DNA from 3 places in the Chryseobacterium metallicongregator genome. Region 3 is predicted to be linked to each of the others. Evidence: riboswitches for the same ligand, from Rfam matches in the RefSeq annotation. Region 3 holds a riboswitch; each other region holds the start of a gene.

Region 1 (8,127 bases), on a different contig from region 3:
CATTTTTTCAATATTCATTGGAACCTAAAGAAAGAGGAGAATATCATTTCGGAGGGTTGAATGTGTATGCATCATCACCATTGGGATTCATCTCAAAAAGATTTATCTTCCAGAAAGATGCGATGTTGCCTGCTTATCCCTCTTTTATTCATCTCAGAAAATACGAGTTGATGGCCATTCAGAGTGAATTTTTATTAGGCGGAATCAAGAAAGTCAGAAAACTGGGACACACTATGGAATTTGAGCAAATCAAAGAATATGTACCTGGAGATGATATCAGAACGATCAACTGGAAAGCAACTTCCAAGACGAACCGTCTCATGGTAAACCAGTTTCAGGATGAAAAATCACAACGTATTTTTATGCTGATTGATAAAGGAAGAACCATGAAAATGCCTTTCAATGGGTTAAGTTTGCTGGATTATTCTATCAATGCTACGATGGCACTCTCTCATATCATTTTGAGAAAAGGAGACAGAGCCGGAATGATGACTTTTTCCAAGAAAGCTGAAAATAAAATTGCTGCCGATAATAAATCCGGACAACTGAAGAAAATCTCAGAAGCACTTTATAATATTAAAACAGATTTCTTTGAAAGCGACTTCAACCGTTTGTATCAGGATGTAAAATATTCCATTAACCAAAGAAGTTTAATTCTGCTTTTTACCAACTTTGAAACGCTGGATGGACTTAACCGACAGTTAAAATATCTTCGCGGAATTGCTAAAAACCATTTATTGGTCATTGTATTCTTCAAAAACTCAGAACTCCAGACGCTGATCAACAAAAATCCTGAAAATATGCAGGAAATTTATGATGAGATTATTGCTGAAAAATTTGAATTTGAAAAGAAACTGATTATTCAGGAGCTCCGTAAATATGGAATTTATACGGTATATACACTTCCTGAAAATTTGAATATCGATGTTATCAATAAATATCTGGAGATAAAAGCAAGAGGAATTTTATAACTTTGTAAAAGCAATAAGCAAATAAGCAATGAAAATTACACTTAACAGAATAAACGACGACTTTTTATTTGAATGTACAAATGCACAAGGGAATTCCATTCTTTTGGATAATACTTCCCAGCCGGGAGCAAAAGGAGTTTCTCCAATGGAAAGTGTACTAATGGCAGTAGCAGGCTGCAGCGGAATTGATGTGGTTTCTATTCTGAAGAAGCAGCGCCAGGATATCAGGAGCTTTCAGGCAGAAGTAGAAGGAGAGAGAGTACAGGTAGAAGATGCAAAACCTTTTAAGTCGATTAACGTTAAATTCCTTCTGGAAGGAGAAATTGATCCCAAAAAAGCATTAAAGGCTGCAGAACTTTCGTTTGAGAAATACTGTTCTGTATCCAAAACGTTAGAACCCAATGTAGAAATCGGTTACGAAGTCTATGTAAACGGAGAAAAAATATAATCTCTTATTTAAAAATAGAAAAAGCCGGATGATTCATCCGGCTTTTTTATTACTCATTACCAATTACTCATTGCTTATTAAAAGGTAAGTCTTGGTTTTATCAGTTTTGCTACTGTAGCTGTCCATCCCGTTTGGTGGGAAGCTCCTACACCACGGCCGTTATCTCCATGGAAATATTCAAAAAACGTAATATAATCTCTGAAATGTTCATCATAATTGAACTTTGGATTACCTCCGTTGAAAGCTCTTTGTCCATGTTCATCCTTTAAAAATAGAGAGCAAAGTCTTTTGCTGATATTCTGAGCGACTTCATCAAGATTCCTTTTATCACCGCTTCCCGTTGGAAGTTCTACTTTCAGGCTGTTTCCATAGTAATAATGGAAGCGCTGCAGACTTTCCACAATCAAAAAGTTAATGGGAAACCAGATAGGCCCACGCCAGTTGCTGTTTCCGCCAAACATTCGGCTGTCACTTTCTGCAGGAGTGTAGTACACCATATTTTCAGATCCATGTACAGAAAATACAAAAGGATTTTCTTCATATACTTTAGACATGGCACGGATTCCGTAAGAACTCAGGAACTCATTTTCATCAAGCATTCTGGTCAGAACCTTTGTTAGTCTGTTTTTTCGGAGGATGCTCATCAGGTGTTTTCGGCCTTGTCCTTCCTCGTCCCAGTGAGAAACAAGTTTGGTCAATTCCGGCTTGTTCTTTAAGATCCATTCCATTCGGGTTCTGAAATTCGGCATCTTTTCCAGTAAACGGTGGTCAACAATCTCAACGGCAAACATAGGAATCAAACCGACAATACTTCTTAATTTTAAAGAAACACTGTCTCCATTTCCAAGCTGTAGTACATCATAGAAAAATCCGTCTTCTTCATTCCAAAGTCCTTTTGTGCCTTCGCCCAGATTTTCCATAGCTTCGGCAATATAAAGATAATGCTCAAAAAACTTGATGGCCATATCTTCATATACCTGATAGTATTGGGCAAGCTCCATTGCAATACGCATCATATTCAGTGCGTACATGGCCATCCAGCTTGTTCCGTCTGCCTGTTCAAGATGCTGACCGTCCTTTAATTCCATATTCCGGTCAAAGGCTCCGATATTGTCGAGACCAAGAAACCCTCCGCCAAAGATATTTTTCCCGTTCTTATCCTTTCGGTTCACCCACCACGTGAAATTAAGAAGCAGTTTCTGGAATACTTTCTCTAAAAATAGTAAATCTGGCTTTCCATTAGTTTTTTCATCAATTTTGAAAACACGGAAGCATGACCAGGCGTGTACTGGCGGATTTACATCACTCATATTCCATTCATAGGCTGGAAGCTGTCCGTTGGGATGCATGTACCATTCCTTAGTAAGGAGCAAAAGCTGTCCCTTGGCAAATTCTGCATCGATGATCGAAAAAGGAACACAGTGAAATGCCAGATCCCACGTAGCATACCATGGATACTCCCATTTATCGGGCATGGAAATAATATCCTTATTGTGGAGATGATTCCATTCTGTATTTCTTACATAGTCGTTGAAATTTCTTGGGGCTTCAAAGTTGGGATCACCTTTCAGCCATTTTCCGATATTGTAATGGTAGAACTGTTTGTTCCAGAGAAGTCCGGCAAAAGCCTGTCTCTGCACATTTCTTTCATCTTCGTTGACAGTGTCATTCTGAATTTCTTTATAAAACTCTTCAGCTTCAGCCTCTCGTATATTGAATATTTCATCAAAATTTTCAAAAGGTTCATCAGCTTCATCCGGACATAATCTGAATTCAAAAACTTTGGATTCCCCGGCTTCAATCATTTCATCGATCAGAAAAGAAGCTTTTGTTCCCTTTTTTTCAGGATTTACCGTATTCGTTTGATGGATAATAAAATTATTGATTCCATCTTTGAAATAAGTGTTTTCAGCTGCAGGAGCTCCGTAAAGCTTAGAATTATTGGTTTCGTTATCACAAAATACGCTTTGTGTATTGGTATTTCGGGAATAAAGTTTTTTAATCGAAATACTGTCATGGCCAATGTTGATACTTCCGTCATGAGAAGCATTGATTTCTGCTTTATAGGTGTTGTATCCCCATTTCCAGTTGTTTCTGAACCAAACAGTAGGCGCTACCATAATAGGTGCTTTATGCTGACTTCGGTTACAGACCGTTACTCTGGCAAGAATATCATTGTGATCGGCTTTACAGTATTCTATGAAAATATCAAAATATTCATCATTATCGAAAATTCCTGTATCGAAAATCTCATATTCCGGTTCCTTTTTACTGCGTCTCCCGTTTTCTGCAACAAGGTCATCGTAAGGAAATTCATTAATTGGATATTTATACACCATTTTCATATAACTATGAGTAGGTGTATTATCCAGATAATAAAAGATTTCTTTGATGTCTTCCCCATGATTTCCCTGAGGGTTGCTCAATCCAAAGAATCTTTCCTTTACCATTTTGTCTTTCTTGTTCCAAAACGAAAAAGCAAAACATAAAAGCTGTTTTACATCAGAAATTCCGGCAATACCTTCTTCACCCCATCGGTAGGCATAGCTTTCTGCATTATTATGATTGGTAAAATTCCAGGCATTCCCGTTCGGGCTATAATCTTCGCGTACATTTCCCCACTGCCGGTTGCTTACATAAGGTCCCCAGTTTTTCCATTTGGTATCTTGTAATCTATCTTTTTCGGCGGTCATATCTCATCATTTTTCCATACGAAGTTAGTTTTTTTGAGAAGTAATTCCAATTTTTTTCATCTGAATAATTATTAATATTGTCTTGAAATACTTGTATTTAAAGGCTTTTTTAAATATTAAAATAATTTTTTTTTGAAATTAAAAGAAAAGAACTACCTTTGCATCATTCGTTCATTCAAATATTGAAAATGTTATCAAGAAAGGTTGAGGGATTAGACCCTATGAAACCTTAGCAACCCTTTGTGCAAGCAAAGAAGGTGCTACGTTCTACCAAATAATTTTGGACAGATAACTTACTGAAGTTCTTTTCAGCCATTTCCTGTGGCATTTTCAATTGTATTAAAATTTAATAGAATTGAAAACAGAACTAAACTATATTAATCTTACGTATCAAACTTATTCCCAAAAGGAATACTATATCTCATTAAGCTATCAGCTTTTTGGGAAAGATCTGTTTACAGCTCCAATCATTTTAATCAACCATGCTCTTACCGGAAATTCAAATGTATCCGGAGAAAAAGGTTGGTGGAAACAGCTGGTAGGAGAAAATCAGATTGTTGATACTGATCAATATACTGTTCTGTGCTTCAATATACCAGGAAACGGATACGACGATTTTTTAATTGAAGATAATGAAGACTTCACACCTTCAGATATCGCAGCGATATTTCTGAAAGGGCTTGAAGCTTTACATATCAAAAATTTATATGCCATTATCGGAGGTTCTCTGGGAGGAGGGATTGCCTGGGAAATGCTTGCCAAGCAGCCGGATCTCACAGAAATATTTATTCCTATTGCCTGTGATTACAGAACACACGATTGGCTTCATGCACAATGTCTGGTTCAGAAATTTTTATTGAATGATAAAGAAGAACCATTACAGAAAGCGAGAATTCATGCCATGTTGTGTTACAGAACGCCACAGTCACTCAATGACAGATTTCAAAACCAATATAACCAGGAAAAAAAACGCCTGGAATCAGAAGACTGGTTGGTTTATCATGGTAATGCACTAAACGAAAGGTTTAGTTTAAAAAGTTACAAGCTGATGAACCACCTCTTAATGAATATCAACGTTGCTGAAGAAGCACTGGAGAACATACAGGCACGAATGCACATGATCTCCGTAGATACAGACTTATTCTTCCCGGCTTCAGAAATCCGAATGTGTTTTGAAAACTTAAAAGAGAAAAATAAGGATGTTTCTTATCACGAGATCCAATCTATACACGGGCATGATGCCTTCCTAATGGAATATCAACAATTAAATAATATCATAAAAAACATTTTACAGAAGTAATGAAAAATGCTAACGAAATAAAATTTTTAAAGAACAGATCAATCGTCAAATTTGAAGGAGAGGATTTCCTTGGAGAAATCGGGATTGACGGACGTATTTTTAAAGCGCTTACTTTAGCACGCATCAGTGTTGGCGTAATTTCTCAACAGGCTATAGAAAACGGAATTTCTATTCTGGTTCATGAAAATGATGCAGAGAAAGCGGTTGCTTGTCTTATTGATGAATTTGAAGCAGAAAGAAAATCTGGAAAAGTTTCCCAAATTTATAGTATCAATAATGTTTCTGTGATTGGTTTTGTTGCAGAAGATTTCAATAAAGTCTTTGCAGAACTGGCACGAAATAATGTTTTCCCATTGCTTTTGAATCAGGTAGCAGGAGAAAACAGAGTGAACATCGTAGTAACATCTTCACAGGATGAAAAAACAAGAAACATCATAGAATCTGAAATTTTCAAAAAGCCGAAGACCGTTCATCTGGCCATCATTGGTCACGGAAATGTAGGAAAGACATTGATACAACAGGTTTTGGAATCTGCAGAAGAAATTAAAAAACGAAAAAAAATAGACCTTAAAGTAGTTGCAGTAGCCAACTCTAAGAAAATTGCTTTCAACAAAAAAGGTTTCGACGCCAATTGGAGTGATGAGGTTTTAACAGCAGAACATCCATCGAATGTAGAAGAACTAATCAACTTCTCTAATGAAAACCAACTGGAAAATCTGATCGTTGTGGATAATACTGCAAGCAAAGATTTTGTGAAAAATTATCATGCTTTGGCAGAAAACGGATTCGATCTGGTGTCTTCCAACAAGATTTTCAATACCCTTCCAATAGAAGAATACAGAAAACTAAGATATACGTTGAGTAAAAACAACAGACGTTATTTGTATGAAACCAATGTGGGAGCAGGATTACCGTTAATTGATACCATCAAATTATTACACCTTTCAGGAGAAAATATCACAAGAATCAAAGGAGTGTTCTCCGGAACATTGAGCTATGTTTTCAATAATTTTTCTTTGAGGAACGATAAATTCTCAACCATCATCAACGAAGCTTTGGAAAAAGGATATACAGAACCGGATCCGAGAGAAGATTTATCAGGAAATGATGTAGCAAGAAAATTATTAATTCTGGCAAGAGAATTAGACCTTATCAACGAATTCGGAGATATCAATATTCAAAATCTTGTTCCGGAAAGCTTACTTGAAGTTTCAAAATCAGAATTTCTTTCAAGACTGGAAGAGCTGGACGAAGAATACCAGAAAATAAAAGAAAATCAGGAGCCCGGACATGTATTGAGATATGTAGGTGATCTACACGGTGACTTACAGAAAGATAAAGGCGAGCTGGATGTGAAACTGATTTCTGTTCCTGCAACTTCCGCACTAGGACAGCTGAAAGGCTCAGACTCAATCTTTGAAATCTACACAGAAAGTTATGGAGAGAATCCAATCGTGATTATGGGAGCCGGAGCTGGTGCACAGGTTACAGCAAGAGGTGTATTCGGGGATATTTTAAGAGTAAGTGAAACGAAATAAATTAATGTAACAATCTACCAATCTGGCAGTGTAACCATTACTGCAATTGTCATTCTGAGCATAGCGAAGAATCTAATGGTTACCCTGCTGAATTGACAAATTAAAACTATATGGAAAATTTTGAAACATCAGCAATAAGAACCCAAACGGAAAGAAGCCAGTTTGATGAGCATTCTACACCGCTATATCTTACTTCCAGTTTTATATTTCAGGATGCGGAAGATATGAGAGCAAGCTTTGCAGAAGAAAAACCTAAAAACTTATACAGCCGTTTCTCTAATCCAAACGTAACCGAATTTACAGATAAGATCGCTAAAATGGAAGGAGCAGAAGCAGGATATGCCTTTGCAACAGGAATGGCAGCCATCTATTCTACATTTGCTGCATTACTGAATGCCGGAGATCATATCGTAAGCTGCCAGTCAGTATTCGGATCTACTCATACTTTGTTTACCAAATATTTCCCGAAATGGAATATTGAAACCTCTTATTTCAAAGCAGAAGATGCCGCGAATGTAGAGCAATATATTAAACCTAATACCAAGATCTTATACCTTGAAACGCCTACCAATCCGGCTATTGAAATTCTTGACCTTGAATTCTTTGGACAGATTGCGAAAAAACATAATCTTATATTTATTGTAGATAACTGTTTTGCAACGCCTTATCTTCAGCAGCCTATCAAATACGGTGCAGATATTGTGGTACACTCAGCAACGAAACTGATTGACGGACAGGGAAGAGTTTTAGGTGGAATAGCAGTAGGAAAGGAAGACCTGATCAGAGAAATTTATCTTTTCGCAAGAAATACAGGACCTGCATTATCTCCTTTTAATGCATGGGTATTATCAAAAAGCCTTGAAACATTGGCTATCCGTGTAGAAAAACACTGTGAGAATGCATTGAAGGTAGCCGGGTTTTTAGAAAGTCATCCTAATGTAGAATTGGTAAAATATCCATTCCTGAAATCTCATCCGAGTTATGAAATTGCCAAAAAGCAGATGAAACTTGGAGGAAATATTGTAGCCTTTGAAATAAAAGGTGGAATAGAAGGGGGAAGAAACTTCTTAGATAAGATCCAAATGTGTTCACTGTCTGCCAATTTAGGGGATACAAGAACGATCGTTACACATCCGGCTTCTACTACACACTCCAAACTGTCAGACGAAGAAAGAAA
Region 2 (8,127 bases), on a different contig from region 3:
AGTTCCTACTACAAGAGAACCTCCGGGTAGTTTCGTTACCTTATTGTTTAAAGTACTCAGATTCACATCTACATTCCATTGGAAATTATCATTCTTAACGGGTGTTGTGAATAATGAAAATTCAAATCCTGTATTCTGAATGGTTCCGATATTCGCCGGATAATCACTGATTCCCAATGATGGTGCTACAGGCATATTAAACAAAAGGTCCTGACTTTTTCTTTTAAAATATTCGATATTTCCTTTAACTCTGTTATTCAGAATTGCGAATTCCAATCCTACATTTAAATTAAGGTTGGTTTCCCATTTCACATTATTGGTAGACGTTTTTTCCAGCGTTGTTCCCGGTTCTCCACCAAGGCTGATAAATCTGTACAACTCCTGATAAGCATAATAAAGCGGCTGCCCGTTGGGTCTAAGCAATTTATCATTCCCCTGACCTCCGTAGCTTGCACGCAATGTCAATTGGTTGAATACGTTTAAACTTTTAATAAATTCTTCATTGGAAATCTTCCATGAACCTCCTACTGACCAGAATCTTCCCCATCTGTTATCTTTTGCAAATCTTGAAGAGCTGTCTGCCCTTCCTGATGCAGATAAGAAATAGGTATTGTTGTAATCATACTCTACTTTTCCAAGGAAACTCAATAAACTCAATTTATTACTGTTTCCGCTGAAACTTCCCAGTAAAGAAGCGGCATCCGGCTCATAATAATAAGGCAGCGAGAACTGACTTCTTGTTCCGGAGATTGTCTGATAATCATATTTATAGAATTCGTGTCCTGCCAATGCATTGACATGATGTTTTCCAAACTTTTTATCATACGTCAGAATATTACTGGTGGTATAAGATAATGTTCTGGTATTGGTTTTCGTTACTGAACCTCCAATTTCAGCACCTTGCCCCAATAATGGATTTGAATAATAATGTCCGTTATAATTCACCAAATCAACAGAGAAACTCGTCTTGAATTTCAGTTCCGGTAAGAAAGTGAATTCCATGAATCCTTTCCCTGAAAAGTTATCTTCTTTATTCTCGTTTTTGTCTAATGGTAAGGTTGCAGCAGCATTCTGATTTTGAAGCGCATTCGTAGGTCTGTATTTTCCAAAATCATAAATCGGGTTTCCATCAGCATCCAAAATATAAGTTCCGTCAGCATTTCTTTCATAATAAGGATAGAATGAAGGAATAAATCTTGCCGCATTGATGATGTTACTGGCTTTGGAATCTGAAGAAGTAGGTGCCTGCTGAATACTGTTTGTATAACTTAAGTTCACCCCAACATTCAGCCATTTTTTAACTTCAGAATTGATCTTTAATCGGGTATTATATCTTTTATATCCCGATTCAATTGCCATTCCTTTATCATCCAGATACCCCAGAGAGAAGAAATAATTACTTTTCTCACTTCCTCCGCTGATATCAAGATCCACCTGATTTCTTGAAGCCACTCTCTGCAAGATATCTCTCCAGTCATCATTCCAAAGTGGTGATGCGCCAGGTAATAGTTTTCCATCTGTACCTACCGGTTTTGGATAAGTTGTCCCATATGGATTAATCCCCAGTGAAGAAACAAGGTTGTCTGTTGCCATCTGAGCTGCCTGCTGAGAAGAAACTTTTCCGGATTGATATCCATTTCTCAATGCTTCCCAGTACAGTTGAAAATACTGATCTGTATTTACCTGTTCATAATCTTTTACGGCTCTTCCGGAGAATCCCTGACTGATATTAAAATTAACTCTGGCCTCTCCTTTTTTACCTGATTTTGTAGTAATGATAATAATTCCGTTTGCTCCCCTTGAACCATACAAAGCACTTGCTGTAGCATCTTTCAAAACACTGATTGATTCAATATCGCTTGGGCTGATAGAGTTCAGGTTTCCATCGAAAGGAATTCCGTCTACAACGTATAAAGGATCACTGGAAGCACTGATTGAGCCAATTCCTCTGATTCTGATAGTAGAAACAGCACCTGGCTGGCCTGATGCACTGGTAGTCTGAATCCCTGCAACCTGTCCTTCTAATGCTTTCGTAATATTCGTTACAGGTCTGTTATTGATTTTATCACTGGAAATTGTAGCTACGGAACCGGTATAGCTGTTTCTTTTCGCTTTTCCGTAAGCTACCACTACTACTTCATCAATCTCTTTTTCATGAAGGCTATCTTTTTTCGGCTTGGAATTCTGTGCATTTACACTGATAATTCCCAGAAAAAAAGCAGCAACGGGAGGTATCCAAGCTTTAGAATTAAATAAATTTTTACTAATCATAATCAATTTTATTTATCATATATTAAAATTTAGCCCTTTGCAGAAAAGTCAGCAAAGGGCATCGATAAATACGATAAAACAAATGCTTATTTTTCCTTAAAAGGCTGAACGTAACACCTTGCCCAATGGGTAGGTTGTTAAGACTTCACAGGGTCAGTTCCCTCCATCTTTCTTTATAAGCCGATCGAAATATGTTTGCAAAGCTAAAAACTTTTAGTCTACAAAACAAGTAGACTTATTTATTTTTCATGATAAATTTTTAATAATTAACATAAAATTTTAATAAAACTCATTACAACAAGGAGTTGCAGTCGTTATCATTTATTCAAACATGACAAATATCATTATTAATAATTCAATGGAATAAATATTTGAGGAGACCTTAATTTTTGTATTATTAATTGAAAAAACTTTTTAATTTTATAGTATGAAAGTTTTGATCATCAACGGCCCTAACCTCAATCTGTTAGGCACAAGAGAACCGGAAATTTATGGAAATGTTTCCATGGAAAGTTATTTGGAAAATTTAAAATCCGAGTTTCAGTCTCATGAAATACAGTATTATCAGTCCAATATTGAGGGCGAGCTTATCAACAGACTTCAGGAGGATAATTTTGATGCAGTGGTGATTAACCCGGGAGCATTTACCCATTATTCTTATGCTATCGCTGATTGTTTGAAGAATATCCGCAAGCCAAAAGTAGAAGTACATATCAGCAATATATACAAAAGAGAAGAATTCCGCCAGAAATCTGTGACGGCAGCGAATACAGATGCTGTTTTATCCGGCTTTGGAATGGATGGGTACAGATTGGCTTTATTGAGCCTGAAGTAATTTCATAACTTAAATATTCCTACAGATTTCTACAGATAATTAAGGAAAGTAAGAAAATAATTGATGAAGATAAAGGATAAGATTTATTGTAAAATCATTGGGCCATATTCCGGACAATTAACGAAGAGAAAATCTTATATTATCGAAGAAATCAACGTTGAAAATATAAAAGTCTGGAATAATGAGGGAAAACTTAGGTGGTATTCAAAGTTGTATTTCAGTGCAGACAATGAACCGGAAATCATTTCTATTAACATAGATGATCCAATAGAAAATATTGAATCTGATGCCATAGAAGTAACTATTACCTTTTCCAACAAAGTAAAATACTGGATGACCTTCGCTACTCCAAAGTATTTAGATAAGATATTGGACGAAGAATCTTACTTTTCTTCAAAACATTTTATGATCATAAAACATTTAACTGAAGAATCAATCAAATCAACGGTCTTAAAACTTGATGAACAGAATGAGTTGATTGAAAACTGTAAAAAATATTAATAAAAAAGCCTCATCTGTGATGAGGCTTTTTATGTTATAGAGAACTATTAGATGGTCTGTTCCTGTAATTGAGGTCCTGAAGCAACTAATTTCTTACCTTCTTCAGTATCACAATACTGCTCAAAGTTTTTGATATATCTTGAAGCAAGATCTTTTGCTTTTTCTTCCCATTCTGAAGCGCTTTCATAGGTATCTCTAGGATCTAAAATACCTGTAGAAACGTTTGGCAATTCAGTAGGAATCTCAAGATTCATGATTGGAACCTGAGTTTTTGGAGCATTATCGATAGATCCGTCAATGATTGCATCAATGATTGCTCTTGTATCTTTCAGAGAAATTCTCTTTCCAGTACCATTCCAACCTGTATTTACCAAATATGCTTTAGCTCCGTGCTCTTGCATTTTACCGATCAATGTTTTAGAATACATTGTTGGGTGTAATGTAAGGAATGCTTCACCAAATGCAGGTGAGAAAGATGGCTGAGGTTCTGTAATTCCTCTTTCTGTTCCAGCTAGTTTTGATGTATAACCGCAAAGGAAGTGGTATTGAGCCTGATCTTCATTCAAGATGGAAACCGGAGGAAGTACTCCGAATGCATCTGCTGAAAGATAAACAATCTTCTTAGCATGACCTGCTTTAGAAGGCAATACAATTTTGTTGATATGATAAATTGGATAAGAAACTCTTGTATTCTCAGTGATTGATCCGTCTGTATAATCTGCTACTCCATTGTTCACAACAACGTTTTCAAGAAGTGCATCTCTTTTGATGGCAGCAAAGATATCCGGTTCTTTTTCTTCAGATAAGTCGATAACTTTAGCGTAGCATCCACCTTCATAGTTAAATACTCCGTTGTTATCCCAACCATGTTCGTCATCACCAATAAGATATCTTTTCGGATCTGCAGACAGAGTCGTTTTTCCTGTACCTGAAAGACCAAAAAATAAAGCTACATCACCTTTTTCTCCTACGTTAGCAGAACAGTGCATTGAAGCCATACCTTTTAATGGAAGGTAATAGTTCATCATGGCGAACATCCCTTTTTTCATTTCACCTCCGTACCATGTACCTCCGATGATCTGTAGTTTTTCAGTAAGGTTGAACATGATGAAGTTTTCAGAATTCAATCCTTGAGCTTCCCAGTTAGGGTTTATTGTTTTAGAACCGTTGATTACTGTGAAATCAGGCTCTCCAAAGTTTTCAAGCTCATAGTGAGAAGGGCGGATAAACATATTAGTAACAAAATGCGCCTGCCATGCTACTTCAACGATAAATCTTACTTTAAGTCTCGTATCTGCATTCGTTCCGCAGAATGTATCTACTACATAGATCTTTTTAGATTCAGCAAGCTGGTTCAGCACTAGTTCTTTACAAGAACCGAAAATTTCTGCAGTAGTAGGTAAGTTTACTTTACCATCCCAGAAAATTGTATCTCTTGTAACATCATCCTGAACAATATATCTGTCTTTAGGTGAACGACCTGTGAAAATTCCTGTTTTTACTGACACCGCGCCAGATTCCGTAAGTTCAGCTTTCTCAAATCCCTGATTTTCAGAAGAAACTTCAGCCTGGTATAATTCTTCATAAGAAGGATTATACACTACTTCATAGTTTCCTTTAATCCCCAATTTCTCTAAATCCTGGATGATTTTAGTGTTTTTCATTTTACTTATATTTTCTATTTCTTTATTGACTTCAACAAAAATAATATTAATTATTTGTTAAAGGTGGTTTAAATATACTGATATAAGTCAGAATGGCAAATAAAAAAACAGGATTGTAATAATCTGATTACAAGTCAATTATATTTTCCCATTCAAAAACCGAAGGAAAACCTTTCTCCCAAAAATAGTTCTTATAGCCCCCAAATTTGGCACTCATTACAAAATCTCCGCCCCATGCCCCTAAACTTTTGACAAAAGAAGGGCAATCTGAGAACAGTTTCTCTTTAACTGTGGAAATTTCAAGAAAATTAGCAATTTTATGTTCATGAACCATCATTAATTCAGAAAAATTTTCCAATTCATTACATAACAATATTTTTTTTGTAAGATCAGAAAATTCATTAACCAATTCCGGAGACTTCTTTTTTGACTTGTAAAAATTGATTCCTTCTCTGCTATCCTGTTTCTGATTTAAGTGAATAAAAATCAGTTCATTTTTAAAAGAAGGATTGAAATTAACCTTTTCATATTTTATTTCAGGTTTACTTTGGAAAAGAACGGCAGCCTTTTCTTTCGCCACCGCAATATCGTATCCACTGCCTCCTAAACTGATTGTATTAAGATAAAACGGGTCTATTCCGGCCCATTCTGCAAGATTATTCATCAGAGTAGAGCTGCTTCCAAGTCCGTAATCTGCCGGAAACTGAAGATTGGTTTTTAAATGATAAGTAAGATCAGTTTTGAATTTACTATTAGAAAGCTGCTGAACATTTTGTAATGTTTTGGTAATAAATTCAGCACTTGATGGAATATTGGTTTCCAGGATCTGCCAGGTTTTATAATCAATGACAGCCTTCAACCATAGTGTATTCTGATGATAGGCTTCCCAAAGAATAAGGGATTTTCCATCTTCTTTTTCTTCAAAGAAAAACTCTTGTCCCAGCTTGGTAGGTACCGCTAAGACAAGAGCTCCGTCTATTGCGAAATATTCTGAAGTAAGCATAAGCTTGCCCGGTGAAAATATCGCGCTCATATTTTTTGTTTAGATTGCAGAAGTAGCTTCTACTGATCCGTCAATTTTTTTGATCAATCCCTGAAGGGTTTTTCCTGGGCCTACTTCTACGAAATTAGAGGCACCGTCTTTAATCATATTCTGAACAGATTGTGTCCATTTTACAGGACCGGTAAGCTGAGCGATCAGGTTCTGTTTGATCTCATCAGGATTGGTTACCGCTGTTGTCGTGATATTCTGGTATACAGGAATGGTTGCTTTTCTGAATTTTGTTTTTTCGATAGCTGCGGCCAGTCTTTCTTGTGCAGGCTGCATCAATGGAGAATGGAAAGCTCCATTTACTGGCAATAGCAATGCTCTTTTAGCACCTGCTTCTTTCAGTTTGGCGCAAGCTTCTTCTACTGCAGGAGTTTCACCGGAAATTACCAATTGTCCTGGACAGTTATAGTTGGCAGGAACAACAATACCGCTGATCTGTGCACAAATTTCTTCAACCTTAGCATCGTCTAATCCTAAGATCGCTGCCATAGAACTTGGATTGGCATCGCAAGCTTCCTGCATAGCCTTTGCTCTTTCAGAAACTAATTTCAAACCGTCATCAAAGGATAAAACTCCGTTGGCAACTAAAGCTGAAAACTCTCCTAAAGAGTGTCCTGCTACCATTTCAGCACCAAGACCATTTACGGCTTTTAATGCTGCTACTGAATGTATAAATATTGAAGGCTGGGTAACCTCTGTTTTCTTAAGATCCGCATCCGTACCGTTAAACATAATGGAAAGAATGTCGAAACCTAAAATTTCATTGGCAGATTCCATCAGATCTTTAATATCTTTTCTAGAATCATACAATTCTTTTCCCATTCCTACGAACTGAGAACCCTGCCCTGGAAATACAAGTGCTTTCATGTATTGAATTAAATATTATGCAAATATAACTATAATGTTAACAATATTCTTTTAAACAGCTATAAATCATTTAAGGTACTAACCTGATTACTCTATAACCAGTATTTACATAAGCACCATTAGCTTTAGATTTTACAAACTCAAATTTGGTAGCAAGCTGAGTCTGAACTTTATTCATCTGTTTAAATATCTCTCCTTTTTTATTTTCTCTGGTTAACATGTCGTTGACAACATCAAAACCTACGATAGCATATTTTGGTGGAGTTTTGCAGTATTTGCTTTTATAAGCAGCCAGAATTTCTTTTTCAAAATTACCGTCTGTATTAATCTTTCTATCCATCAGATAGACCAGGCTTGCCTGGCTCAGTTCGTCTACTCTCTTCTCAAAAACCGGAGAATAGAACATACTGAAGGCTTTTATTCCCTGAACTTCTTTAGACATCGCAATCATTCTGTTAGCAAAAGCATCTCCTGCAGCATTATCATCATTCGCTAAAATAGCAATAACCGGTGCAGACTGTCCTGTCATCATATTCTGATCCGGCTGGATATCTGCCGGGGAATTAACAATAATAATATTAGGATTTTTCACCGCTTTTTCAAGTCCTGCTTTGATATAATTGGCATCTTCTTTTTTAGCATCTGCCACTATATATATTTTCTGATCAGAATAAATTCCTTTTACTTCTTCTACAATCTTATCAGCATAGGTCTGATTGTTTGTTTCAACAATAATAAGATTGCTGTAGTTATAAAGTTCCGGAGAGTTGGCAAATGGTGCTACAACCGGGATTTTCTGATTTTTAGTAAAATCAAGAACATCAATTACATTGGATTTAAAGAAAGGTCCAATAATAAGATCTGTATTATCAGGATTAATCTGCGTTAAAGAATTTTTGAACGAAGCTTCATTTCCTGAATCTACAACTTTGATATCC
Region 3 (8,127 bases):
CTGATGATATTCTGGTTCAGACCAAAATATTTTCCTATTTCTTCCGCTTTTATATTCCTGTGATAATTTTCATCAATGAATTTCCTGATCATTTCAGGAGTCTTTGGAGTATCCTCGAGAATGTTTTTCTCATTAAATTGCTCAAAGATCAGGATAAGAAGTTTGATAATCTTTGCTTCTATAAATAACTTCTGCATGATTCCTTTCTTATTATAATCCAGAATCTCTTTTACGATCATATGCATTTCAACCGTCATATCCGGAGGCGTTTCTTTATGAAGGAATATAAAATTATTATGGATCATATTTTCCAGAATCTCAGCATTCTCACGATTAAGTTCCGGATTGATGAGGTTAAAAATATATTGGTAATTAATCTGAATCTGGAGATACCTCAGAATTTCCTGATTTTCTGTCCATAGTTCAGCAACACTTTCTTTAGGAGAATAATGAAGTATATATTGATTTTTTTTAAATAAAAATTGAGTTCCACAATCATGACCTTCTAAATTGACTCCATCACTTAACAAAAAAAGGAGATTAAAACTCGACTTTCCTTCCAACATATGAGACTTGAAGGATTGATCAGGACACAGGTCTTCCTGCATGATGATTTTGATGTCCTCGGATATGAACAAATGTCCACTTTTTGATTGACTCCTCATACAACACATTTTTACAGCCATGGTACAACTACTTAAGGTAAAAGACCTTCACAGGATAACCAAAAGTTCGAAAATGATAACTCGGGGTTAATTATGTGAGGTACTTTTGCGCAAAATTAAATTAAATTTAGAATAATTAAAAATAATATTTCATATGTTTAAAGATTTACATTTTGCAATTCAGGAAATCAGAACGGGATTAGTACTGCTAACCGTTGCTGGAAGCTATATGTATGCCCAGCAATGGGAAAATGTTGGAGGCATTCAGGATGTATCTGCAGGAGGAAGCAGTTTTAATAATCTTGTTATTGATAACTCAGGAAACTATTATCTGTCATATTATGATGTTTCAGTAGCTAAAGGTTCTGTTCAGAAATTTAACGGAAACTCGTGGTCTTACTTAGGGGGAGCACCCGGAGTTACTACAGGAACTGCCACTTACAACTCATTGTCTATAAGTCCAAACGGAAACAGTATTTATTATACCAATCAGCTTGGTTATCCAGGTTCCGGGATGGAAGTCCGTTTATTTACAGGCTCTTTATGGTCTCAGCTTCCTAATGCTACAGACAGCTCGGTCAATTATCAGGCTTCTGCAGTATCCTCAGATAATATTATATTCACTTATGGATCTTACGGTTCCGGAACTGTAAAAAAATATTCCGGAGGTGCATGGGAACAGGTAGGAAATGCAGGCTTTTCAGGAGGTGCTGAATTTGCTGAAATGGTCATAGGAACCAATAATATGGTGTATACCTGTAATGTTTCCGGAGGGATAAAAGTATATCAGAACAGTACGGATGCAAGTTCAGCACAAAACTGGAGTTTGGTAGGAGGAGCAGCAGCTGATGCTTCTTCGTCAGGGGAACAGTACAATGCTGATATTGCTTTAGATGGAGCGAATAGAATCTATGTAGCGTATGTATCCAACTCTGGCGGAGGAAAAAAAGTGAATGTCAAGAAATTTGACGGAAACTCCTGGGTGCAGGTTGGAAATGCCAATTTCTCAGAGGGAAGGGTACAACATGTTGCGTTAGCCGTAACAGAATCCGGAAAACCTTATGTAGTAGCCAGCCGTTTTGAAAATGATAATTTCCTGAGAAATACGGTTTATAAATTAGATGATTCGCAAAACTGGGTTCCATTTGGAGGAGATTTTGTTTCAGATGGAGAAGCAAAATACAATGATTTAGCGATAGATAAGGCACAGAATTATTTGGTGCTGGCTTATTCCGACAATACAACAAAGGTGAAAAGAATTTCTCTGAACCTTAATCCGCAAACATGCAGCAATACAGATCCTGGAGCAAATGTAGGTGATATTGGTTGTGTAAGTTTTATGTATCGCGGGCAGCAGGTTGCTTATACTACGGTAAGAGGAGCAGACGGAAAAATCTGGCTTCAGCAAAACCTTGGAAGTACGCAGGTGGCTTCATCAGTGGCAGATGCCAATTCATATGGAGATCTTTTCCAATGGGGAAGATGGGATGACGGACATCAGCTTAGAAATTCTCAGATCGTACAGGCACCATCCCCTAACACTCCGGAGGGAACAAGTACCACCGTGGGAGGTTATGTTGCAGGATCTCCGGCATGGTGGGCAAATTTTGCAAGTGGAGATACATGGAATGGGACATCACTTGCAGATGTAAATGCTTCTGTAGGTATAGATCCTTGTAAAGCAATAGGTGCAGACTGGAAAATGCCTTCTCAGGCAGACTGGACAACTTTAATAGGAGCAGAAAGTATTTCTAACCCTACAGCTGCTTATAACAGTCATCTTAAATTACCTGCAGGAGGTTATAGAAGCTCCAGTGATGGGAACTTTACTTTTGTAGGGCAAAGAGGGTATTTCTGGAGCTCTGATACATCAAGTTTAGGAGGCAAATATCTGTATATCGGATCCACAATTGCCAATCCATCTGCTGGTGCTATGAGAGGGCAGGGAGCTTCAGTAAGATGCATCAAGCCTACCTCTTCTTTGAGTACTTCAGAAACCAAACTGAATCAAACTGTAATTGGAGTGTATCCTAACCCTACAAAAGGAATTCTTATGGTTAAAGCTGATTCAGGAATTGAAAAAGTAAATGTTGTGAACGCAGTAGGACAAAGAATGAATGTACAGTTCTCGGATAATCAGATCAACATGACTGAACTTCCTTCAGGATTGTATATTGTAGAATTAAAATTAAAGAATGGACAATCCATTTCTAAAAAGATTATAAAAAATTAAGCGAAATTCAATACCAAAGATTTTTTGCCAAAAGGAATTAGTTCATTACAATTACTTTTATTGGAAGGCTCATGAAATTTCATGAGTCTTTTTTTTGTTTTTCCCGAAAAATGGAAATATTTAGCAAAAACTGGCTCAAAATAAAGGTTATGAATAAAAAATAACACTATATTCGATAAAAAATAAGACATGAGAAAATTTTATTCCGTTGTTTTTCTGCTGATTACAATGCACGTTTTTGGGCAGATTAATTATACGATTTCTCCCAATCCATTCAATGAAACAGATGCTATTACGCTTACGGTTCCCGGCGATCAGATAGACGAATCTGCATGGGGAGTTTCCAATAATGCCATTTATATGTGGACCTGGTCGTTTGACACTAATTATCAGAACAGTCAGGATTGTCCTACCAATGGCAGCTGGAATAATTCCAATGATTTGAATAAGTTGGTTTATAATGCTGCAACAGACAGCTATTCAATTACTTTTACTCCAACAACATTCTTCGGAAGAACAGGAATCGGAAGGTTCGGGTTTTTATTAAAAGATAAAACAGGTTCCCATCAGACTTCTCCCGATATTTTTGTAAATGTAGGCGCATTAAGTTTAAGTCTTACCAATCCGTTAGCGAACAGCCTCACTTCGGTTCCGGTAGGGAATTCCATTACTATTATGGCTACAACCAATTCCAATGCAACATTTCAGTTAAAAGCAAACGGAATTGTTGTCAATTCAACAACCACTCCTTCACAGTCTTATTCCTACAGTTATACAGTTACTCAAGATACCAGCATGGAGCTTGTAGCGACTCAGGGAACCAATTCTAAAACAGCAACATTTATCTTACAGGTTCCGAGAAATGTAGTTTCTGAAGCAATACCAAACTGGATCAGACAGGGAATCAATTATCACCCGACAGATCCCACCAAGGTAGGCCTTGCTTTATACGCTCCGGGAAAAAGTTTTGTACATGTCATCGGAAGTTTCAATAACTGGGTGGTGAATGATACCTATTTAATGAAAAAAGATACCACAAATCCTGATCTCTACTGGATTGAACTCAACGGAATTACTCCTCAGCAGCTGAATACTTTCCAATACAGAACCAATGATTTGAGAAAAGTAGCAGATCCATATTCTCCACAAATTTTATCTTCTTATGATGACCTGTGGATTTCAGCTTCCACTTATCCGAATTTACCAGCATTTCCAGCAGGACAAGAGTTTGAAGTTTCAACATTCAAAACAGGTCAAACGGCTTATAACTGGCAGGTTGCCAATTTTCAAAGACCCGCAAAACAAGATCTGGTGGTCTATGAATTACTATTGAGAGATTTTACACAGGAAAAAAACTGGCAGTCACTGATCGACAAAATTTCTTATTTGAAAAACTTAAAAATCAATGCTATAGAATTGCTTCCCATCATGGAGTTTGATGGAAATCTTTCATGGGGATATAATACTTCTTTCCATTATGCATTAGACAAAGCTTATGGAACTCCGGAAAAATTCAAAGAATTTGTAGATCTATGCCACCAGAACGGAATTGCAGTCATTCTGGATGTAGCGTTTAATCATGCTACAGGACGTTCTCCTTTGGTAAGGCTGTGGAATATAGATCCGGATGGTGACGGCTATGGAAATGTTGCTCCAGACAACCCTTACTTCAACCAGGTTCCGAAACATTCATACAATGTATTCAACGATTTTAACCATACAAGTCCTTCAACGCAATATTACGTTGAAAGATGCCTTCAACAATGGTTGACAGAATATCGCATAGACGGTTTCCGTTGGGATTTAACCAAAGGATTTACTCAAAACTGTTCTGAAAATGACGAAGCCTGCACCAATTCCTATCAGCAAGACAGAGTAGATATCATGAAACACTATGCCGACAGACAATGGGCTATTGATCCGAATTCTTACATGATCTTCGAACATCTTGGAACCGATGCCGAAGAACAGCAATGGGCCAACTACAGAATTGCAGAAGGTAAAGGGGTTATGCTTTGGAATAAACAGACAGACCCTTACAATCAGAATACAATGGGGTATCAGGAAAACAGCAACTACGACCGTATGAATCACAGTCTTCACGGCTTCACCAATATGAGTGCTGTAGGCTATGGAGAAAGCCATGACGAAGAAAGACTGATGTTTAAAAACCTTGCATATGGAGCAATCAACGGAAGTTATAATGTGAAAGATCTGAATACCGCTCTTGAAAGAATGAAAACTTTCGGGGCAACCTTCTTTACCATTCCTGGTCCGAAAATGATCTGGCAATTTGGAGAACTAGGATATGAATTCAGTATCAACAGATGTGCGAATGGTACTATAGACAATGGATGCAGAACTGATGAGAAACCTGTTGCATTCACTTTAGGATATGATACCAATGCGAACAGAAAAGCAGTATATGATACTTGGGCTAAAATCATCAACATCAGAAATACCCATCAGGTTTTTAAATCTAAAACCTACAGTATAGAATCCAATAACCTTACGAACGATCCTACCGGCCTGATCACAAGAATTTATGTATATGATGCAGCTATTACAACAGGAATAAAGAATGTGGTTGTATTAGCCAATTACACGACTTCAGCACAGAATGTCGTCCCTTATTTCCCTTACACAGGTCAATGGCAGAATCTGATGGACAACAGTATTTCGAATATAGCTTCCACAACAACTCCAATCACTTTACAACCGGGAGAATTCAGGATCTTTGGAAATTATGCTGGTGCTTTATCAACCGAAGATACCAATGCAGCCAACAAATTATCCCTTCAGATTGCAGATAATCCGGTTCGAAACGGAATCGCTCAACTCGTTTTCAGTAAAGCAAAAAACGGAGAGATCCTGATTTTTGATATGACGGGTAAAAAATTGGATTCATTCAAACTGGATAAAGAGAATGGAAATTATAATATGAAGGTTAATTATCCGGCGGGAACTTATCTGTTACAGTTGAAATCAGATACAGGAATAGCCATTCAAAAGATGATGATTAAATAAAATAACTTATGAAGTTGTTGATTTTTAATATATTGAGCCATTAAGAGCTATTTAAGAAATAAAGTATTGTTAAGATGAATCATTCTGATTTTTAAGCTCAAAGCGGAGCTGATCTTAATACTCTTATCACCTTAATATCATCTTAATGTTTCAAAAATAAAACTTTAAACAATTTCTATAAAATAATGAAAGGCAGATTTGCAGTACAGCAGATCTGCTTTTTTGTACATTTAAAAAAATAGTCTACTTTTGCAGTAGATTTATCAAGAAAGGTGGAGGGATTTGGCCCGGTGAAACCTTAGCAACCTACACGTTTCCAGAAGTGTAAAGGTGCTAATTCCAACCCTTTGGGGGAGATAAGTGAAGTCAATACTCTATATGAATTCCATTTCTTGAAGTCTTGTGTATCTGCGGAAAGATCCGTCAGATTCGTATTATTAATTGGCAAGAACAAAATGAAAAAATTAAGCACAGCTGTATTATTGCTTGGAGCAATTCTGGTCGCTGCTCAGGAAAGTGAGGAAAAAGGAAAACAGATCGAAGATATTATCATCGTTGGAAACCGTAACGTCAAAAGAACAAAACTGGAGACGCCGGTTCCTGTAGATGTAATTAATATCGATAAAATCCAGAGAAGCACTCCGCAAATGACGGCTCAGGATCTCCTGAACTACGTGATTCCATCGTTCAATGCAGTGAGGCAGTCTGCTTCTGATGGGACAGAACATATTGACCCTGTTACTTTTAGAGGTATGGGACCCGATCAGGTTCTGGTTTTGCTTAACGGAAAAAGAAGACATTCCACATCATTAGTCAATTATCAGAATACGGTAGGAAATGGCTCTGTAGGAACAGATTTGAGTACCATTCCCGTAATTGCAATTGATAGAATAGAAGTATTAAGAGATGGAGCTGCTGCACAATATGGTTCTGATGCCATTGCAGGAGTTATCAATATAATTCTTAAGAAAAATACCGGAGCTTCAGCAAGTCTTACCTATGGGTTAACCGGAAGAAATGATGGTGATACTTACCAGGCAGGAGTTAATTATGGAGCCTCATTAGGAAAGAAAGAAGGCTATATTAATCTTTCATTACAGCTAAGTCACAGAGGAAAAACCACAAGAACGCAAAATCATGACCTGGATATTTTCGGAGATAATTTTGCCTATGAATTTGCTGGGGACGCAGAAGCCATAAAAGCTGCCAGAGCCGCAGATGATGCAGAAATTGCAAAAAGAGGATTAACACGTGACGATTTTAATTTTCAGATCGGAGATGCCCAGATCAGACAGGGACAGCTGTTTTTCAATTCAGAATATCCTTTTAACGATAACTTTAAACTGTATTCTTTTGGCGGTTTCAGCATCAAAGAAGGAAATGGCTTTGGTTTCAGAAGACTTCCGAGCGAAAAATCTAATGTAGTTTCGTCCATTTACCCGAACGGATTTCAGGCAACTCTGGCCTCCCAGGTATACGATGTTTCTTATGCTGTAGGAGCAAAATATAATGTCAATGACTGGTTTTTTGATCTTAGTAATACCTTTGGAAGCAATACCTTCAATTATAATGTAAACAATACGAATAACGCTTCTTTGGGAGCAAAATCTCCAACCCGTTTTTATGCCGGAGCGCATAGCTTTCTTCAAAATACCATTAATCTTGATATTTCCAAAAATATAAACCGTTTCAATATCGCATTTGGAGGAGAATTCAGATTTGAACAATACCAGATCAAGGCAGGTGATGAAGCTTCCTATACCCAATATGACATCAATGGAAACGTAGCCACTGAAGGATCAACAGTGCTTGGTGCGGGAGGATCTCAATCCTTTATCGGGTTTTCTCCAAATAATGCATTGAAGAAAGACAGACATTCCACCGCAGTGTATGCAGATGTTTCCTATGATTTAGATAAAAAATTGAATATTGATGCAGCAGCAAGATTTGAAAATTATTCAGACTTCGGAAATACACTGAATGGAAAACTTGCTGTACGATATGAATTTGTAAAGAATTATGCGGTAAGAGCAGCAGTGGGAACAGGATTCAGAGCACCATCATTGCAACAGCAGTATTTTAATAACTCTTATGCTGATATTTCTACTTCAGGCGAGAAGATTGTTACAAAGGGAATCTTTAGCAATGATAGCAAAGCCGCTGAAATTCTTGGATTTGATAAACTAAAACAGGAAACCTCTG

The links. A riboswitch is a leader RNA that binds a small molecule or an ion and turns the genes downstream of it on or off. The one in region 3 is predicted to bind S-adenosylmethionine.
Region 1: another riboswitch for S-adenosylmethionine. It lies ahead of REB14_RS15375 (alpha/beta fold hydrolase); the one in region 3 lies ahead of REB14_RS13160 (TonB-dependent receptor plug domain-containing protein).
Region 2: another riboswitch for S-adenosylmethionine. It lies ahead of REB14_RS14545 (SusC/RagA family TonB-linked outer membrane protein); the one in region 3 lies ahead of REB14_RS13160 (TonB-dependent receptor plug domain-containing protein).

The regions. Positions count from the first base shown of each region.
Region 1 is NZ_JAVIXS010000014.1:399,348-407,474, forward strand. Features, by position in the region: gene REB14_RS15360 (DUF58 domain-containing protein) at 1-971, shown strand, start outside; gene REB14_RS15365 (OsmC family protein) at 1,000-1,419, shown strand; gene REB14_RS15370 (MGH1-like glycoside hydrolase domain-containing protein) at 1,497-4,112, opposite strand; SAM riboswitch class I at 4,301-4,407, shown strand; gene REB14_RS15375 (alpha/beta fold hydrolase) at 4,468-5,412, shown strand; gene REB14_RS15380 (ACT domain-containing protein) at 5,412-6,950, shown strand; gene REB14_RS15385 (O-succinylhomoserine sulfhydrylase) at 7,061-8,127, shown strand, end outside.
Region 2 is NZ_JAVIXS010000014.1:232,717-240,843, reverse strand. Features, by position in the region: gene REB14_RS14545 (SusC/RagA family TonB-linked outer membrane protein) at 1-2,271, opposite strand, end outside; SAM riboswitch class I at 2,355-2,453, opposite strand; gene REB14_RS14540 (type II 3-dehydroquinate dehydratase) at 2,699-3,106, shown strand; gene REB14_RS14535 (hypothetical protein) at 3,170-3,607, shown strand; gene pckA (phosphoenolpyruvate carboxykinase (ATP)) at 3,655-5,271, opposite strand; gene REB14_RS14525 (GYDIA family GHMP kinase) at 5,399-6,304, opposite strand; gene fabD (ACP S-malonyltransferase) at 6,314-7,189, opposite strand; gene REB14_RS14515 (LysM peptidoglycan-binding domain-containing protein) at 7,260-8,127, opposite strand, start outside.
Region 3 is NZ_JAVIXS010000009.1:176,170-184,296, reverse strand. Features, by position in the region: gene REB14_RS13175 (helix-turn-helix domain-containing protein) at 1-665, opposite strand, end outside; gene REB14_RS13170 (T9SS type A sorting domain-containing protein) at 820-2,898, shown strand; gene REB14_RS13165 (alpha-amylase family glycosyl hydrolase) at 3,088-5,925, shown strand; SAM riboswitch class I at 6,183-6,288, shown strand; gene REB14_RS13160 (TonB-dependent receptor plug domain-containing protein) at 6,381-8,127, shown strand, end outside.